One region of the Halobacillus naozhouensis genome, then DNA from elsewhere that is predicted to be linked to it. Evidence: a T-box and tRNA genes for the amino acid it is inferred to sense, from the RefSeq annotation. Region 1 holds a T-box; the other holds one or more tRNA genes.

Region 1 (2,236 bases):
ATAAATACGGTTCCACTACAGCTCCGCTACGCTCAGAGTGACCAACAGAGTGCCAATGGTCTTCTATTTCAAAAAGAACACCTTCCGCTTGCAAGTCCTTGACGATTTGCTTACGACACTCAAATCGGTCCATACCCTGATATTGCCCAGCCTGATCATTCATCGTCCCGTCTTCATTCATAACCAGGACACGTTTTAATTTATGGCGGTTACCAATTTCAAAATCATTGGGATCGTGGGCCGGAGTAATTTTAACTGCCCCTGATCCGAATTCCATTTCTACATAGTCATCCGCTACAATTTCAAGTTCCCGCCCTATAATTGGCAGAATTGCTTTCTTACCAATGAGGTGTTTGTAACGATCATCATCAGGGTGAACTGCAATTGCTGTATCTCCAAGCATTGTTTCAGGGCGAGTCGTAGCGATCTCTATCGAACCTTCCCCATCCTTTAAAGGATAACGCATGTGATAAAAAGCACCCTGGACATCTTTGTATTCTACTTCAATGTCCGACAAGGCGGTTTTTGTAGCTGGGTCCCAGTTGATGATATATTCTCCACGGTAAATCAAATCTTTTTCATAAAGTTTTACAAACACTTCCTTAACAGCTTCGGATAAGCCATCATCAAGTGTGAAACGCTCACGTGAATAATCAAGCCCGAGACCTAATTTTTCCCACTGGGTACGAATAAACTGGGCGTACTCCTTCTTCCATTCCCATGACTTCTCCAGAAATTCCTCTCGACCGAGATCATAGCGGGTTGTTCCCTGTTCTTTAAGCTTCGCTTCCACTTTTGCCTGTGTGGCAATCCCAGCATGGTCCATTCCAGGAAGCCATAATACGTCATATCCTTGCATCCGTTTAACGCGTGTCAAAATATCTTGTAATGTCGTATCCCAGGCGTGACCTAAGTGAAGTTTGCCTGTGACATTCGGCGGTGGAATAACAATCGTATAAGGTTCCTTGTTCTTATCACCTGTTGCTTCAAAAAATTTGCCGTCCACCCAGTATTTGTAACGATCCTTTTCGACTGCTGATGGATCATACTTTGTTGGCATGGTTACATCCTTTTCCTCCATGGATCTGTTCCTCCTTTAATCATCTCGTGAAATAAAAAAATCCCCTTCATCCATAAAAAGGACGAAAGAGATTACTATCCGTGGTACCACCTTTATTTACAGGGATTCCCTGTACACTTCATTAGTTCATAACGGTTTTGAACCGGCTTCTTCTACTTTACTTTCAAAGAAACTGCATCCAGGGCGACCTTCCATCAATAAACTGGCTGGGAAACTTTCAGCACGTGTTTCCCTCTCTGGAGCGTCTATTCATGTACTCTTCCCTATCACGGCATTTCACATATAGGTATTCTTTTTCATATTGTATATAGAATTCACTGTTGAAGTCAACTTTTTTTATTAAATTAGGCTTTAGTATTTGTTTAATGTCAGAAAACCTGTAATGAATGATTGCTGCTCGGCCCATCCACGTCTTGTCATTTATGATAAAAGGAGGAACATATCATGAGTCGTTTCTATCGCTACCGGCTCCCACCATGGTGCAGACATTGGCTGTTAATTATCGAAAGAGCCATTCTGCCTATTATGATTTATCAGCTGTTCCGAACCATATTTTGGCCAACTACACTAGATGTTTTCTTAACAGGTATCTTCATCGGCTTATATATAGCGTTCCATTTAAAATGGATTTAATGCGGAATATAAACGATTTGACCAGGAGTTACATCTTCCTCCAAATCATTGATCTTCTCGATTTGTTTAACAGGAACTTCATATCTTTCCGCAATCATTTCAATGGTTTCATTATCTTGGGCGATATACATTTTCATTTTGGTGTAGGAGTCTTCCCGATTAGGAAAGAGATGTTTAAATATCTGTTTAATCCCATTTACACCAGATGAAGGGGATGCTTCTTCTTCATTTTCGTTTTCTTCCTCTTCCTGGTACGAAGCGAGAGTGGAATGGGGAGGTGTGTCACTCGCATTTACATGGTTTGTCGTTCCTTCCCATTCACTCGTGCTTTCAGAAGAAATCTCCTGTACATGCTCAATTTTATTTTCTTTAAAATAATCCGACAAACTTTGTGATTTTTTATAGGACCATCTTCCCTCTTCATCCTCTTCCTCTTCAATATCCTCTGGTTGCTCAGGCTCATGTAGTTTTCGATGTTCCTGAAGATCAAAAATCGAAGTATCAGGTCTCTCAGGTTCTTCT
Region 2 (2,236 bases), 1.4 Mb from region 1:
AGCAGGGACGAAAGTCGGGCTTAGTGATCCGGCGGTACCGTATGGAAGGGCCGTCGCTCAACGGATAAAAGCTACCCCGGGGATAACAGGCTTATCTCCCCCAAGAGTCCACATCGACGGGGAGGTTTGGCACCTCGATGTCGGCTCATCGCATCCTGGGGCTGTAGTCGGTCCCAAGGGTTGGGCTGTTCGCCCATTAAAGCGGTACGCGAGCTGGGTTCAGAACGTCGTGAGACAGTTCGGTCCCTATCCGTCGTGGGCGTTGGAAATCTGAAAGGAGCTGTCCTTAGTACGAGAGGACCGGGATGGACACACCGCTGGTGTACCAGTTGTTCCGCCAGGAGCATGGCTGGGTAGCTACGTGTGGACGGGATAAGTGCTGAAAGCATCTAAGCATGAAGCCCCCCTTGAGATGAGATTTCCCCTTACGCCAAGTAAGTAAGATTCCTCAGAGACGATGAGGTCGATAGGTCCGAGGTGGAAGCGTGGTGACACGTGGAGCTGACGGATACTAATCAATCGATGACTTAACTAACATAAAAGCACAGACGACCGTTTATGGGAGTCAAAGCTAGATTTCAAACGTAGAAGATGATGTTTGTCTTGAGTGTCTTATCCAGTTTTGAGTGTTTTCAAAAAAACTCTTGAAATTTTCCTTCAAGGATCTTATAATATATCTTGTCCTTGAAAAAGAATTACAGCAGAGATCTGGTAACGATAGCGAAGAGGTCACACCTGTTCCCATGCCGAACACAGCAGTTAAGCTCTTCAGCGCCGATGGTAGTCGGGTCGATCCCCGTGAGAGTAGGACGCTGCCAGGTTTCGCACTTATTCCACCGTAGCTCAGTGGTAGAGCAATCGGCTGTTAACCGATCGGTCGTAGGTTCGAATCCTACCGGTGGAGCCATTTACGGAGAGCTGTCCGAGCTGGCCGAAGGAGCACGATTGGAATTCGTGTAAACCGTTTTCGCGGTTTCGAGGGTTCGAATCCCTCGCTCTCCGCCATATCGAAGATATTCGTTTGGCCCGTTGGTCAAGTGGTTAAGACACCGCCCTTTCACGGCGGTAACACGGGTTCGAATCCCGTACGGGTCACCAAAAAACGCATGAAGTACATATTCACCTTACTCATGCTTTGGCACATTCCTTTTGTGGAGGATTAGCTCAGCTGGGAGAGCACTTGCCTTACAAGCAAGGGGTCGCAGGTTCGAGCCCTGCATCCTCCACCATTTATTTTCATGATAACTAGATAATAGTTATTACATTATCGCGGGGTAGAGCAGTTCGGTAGCTCGTCGGGCTCATAACCCGGAGGTCGCAGGTTCAAATCCTGCCCCCGCAACCAAAATATGGTCCGGTAGTTCAGTTGGTTAGAATGCCTGCCTGTCACGCAGGAGGTCGCGGGTTCGAGTCCCGTCCGGACCGCCACTGATTACATATTTACATACAATAGTAGATTGATCTGGCTCGGTAGCTCAGTCGGTAGAGCAACGGACTGAAAATCCGTGTGTCGGCGGTTCGATTCCGTCCCGAGCCACCATTTCAGCTTGCCGGCCTAGCTCAACTGGCAGAGCAACTGATTTGTAATCAGTAGGTTGGGGGTTCAAGTCCTCTGGCCGGCACCATTCATTTAATATGGAGGGATAGCGAAGTTGGCCAAACGCGGCGGACTGTAAATCCGCTCCCATCGGGTTCGTAGGTTCGAGTCCTACTCCCTCCACCACTTTTATAGGGGTATAGTTTAATGGTAAAACTACGGTCTCCAAAACCGTCAATGTGGGTTCGATTCCTACTACCCCTGCTTTTCTATCATTTATCATTATGGCGGCTATGGCGAAGGGGTTAACGCACCGGATTGTGGTTCCGGCATGCGTGGGTTCAAATCCCACTAGTCGCCCCATTTTTTAAAAAGAATGTTGTTGGGCCATAGCCAAGCGGTAAGGCAACGGTTTTTGGTACCGTCATGCGCTGGTTCGAATCCAGCTGGCCCAGCCATTAAATGCGGGAGTAGTTCAGTGGTAGAACACCACCTTGCCAAGGTGGGGGTCGCGGGTTCGAATCCCGTCTCCCGCTCCATTTTATATTCATAATATTGAATAGTCTGTATAGAATGTAATATGGCGGCATAGCCAAGCGGTAAGGCAGAGGACTGCAACTCCTTTATCACCGGTTCGATTCCGGTTGCCGCCTCCATGCCGGTGTGGCGGAATTGGCAGACGCGCACGACTCAAAATCG

Evidence for each region. A T-box is a leader RNA that pairs with one kind of tRNA and senses whether it is charged. The one in region 1 lies ahead of P9989_RS13460 (valine--tRNA ligase), so its partner is inferred to be a tRNA-Val.
Region 2: it encodes a tRNA-Val, which carries the amino acid that the T-box ahead of P9989_RS13460 (valine--tRNA ligase) is inferred to sense. The anticodon was not compared.

Annotation. Positions count from the first base shown of each region.
Region 1 is NZ_CP121671.1:2,552,874-2,555,109, forward strand. It holds gene P9989_RS13460 (valine--tRNA ligase) at 1-1,081, opposite strand, end outside; T-box leader at 1,136-1,360, opposite strand; gene P9989_RS13465 (hypothetical protein) at 1,526-1,714, shown strand; gene spoVID (stage VI sporulation protein D) at 1,711-2,236, opposite strand, start outside.
Region 2 is NZ_CP121671.1:1,161,689-1,163,924, forward strand. It holds rRNA gene P9989_RS06000 (23S ribosomal RNA) at 1-535, shown strand, start outside; rRNA gene rrf (5S ribosomal RNA) at 708-821, shown strand; tRNA gene P9989_RS06010 (tRNA-Asn) at 833-907, shown strand; tRNA gene P9989_RS06015 (tRNA-Ser) at 913-1,005, shown strand; tRNA gene P9989_RS06020 (tRNA-Glu) at 1,024-1,098, shown strand; tRNA gene P9989_RS06025 (tRNA-Val) at 1,154-1,229, shown strand; tRNA gene P9989_RS06030 (tRNA-Met) at 1,269-1,345, shown strand; tRNA gene P9989_RS06035 (tRNA-Asp) at 1,352-1,428, shown strand; tRNA gene P9989_RS06040 (tRNA-Phe) at 1,465-1,540, shown strand; tRNA gene P9989_RS06045 (tRNA-Thr) at 1,550-1,625, shown strand; tRNA gene P9989_RS06050 (tRNA-Tyr) at 1,638-1,723, shown strand; tRNA gene P9989_RS06055 (tRNA-Trp) at 1,731-1,801, shown strand; tRNA gene P9989_RS06060 (tRNA-His) at 1,825-1,900, shown strand; tRNA gene P9989_RS06065 (tRNA-Gln) at 1,921-1,995, shown strand; tRNA gene P9989_RS06070 (tRNA-Gly) at 2,002-2,076, shown strand; tRNA gene P9989_RS06075 (tRNA-Cys) at 2,120-2,193, shown strand; tRNA gene P9989_RS06080 (tRNA-Leu) at 2,195-2,236, shown strand, end outside.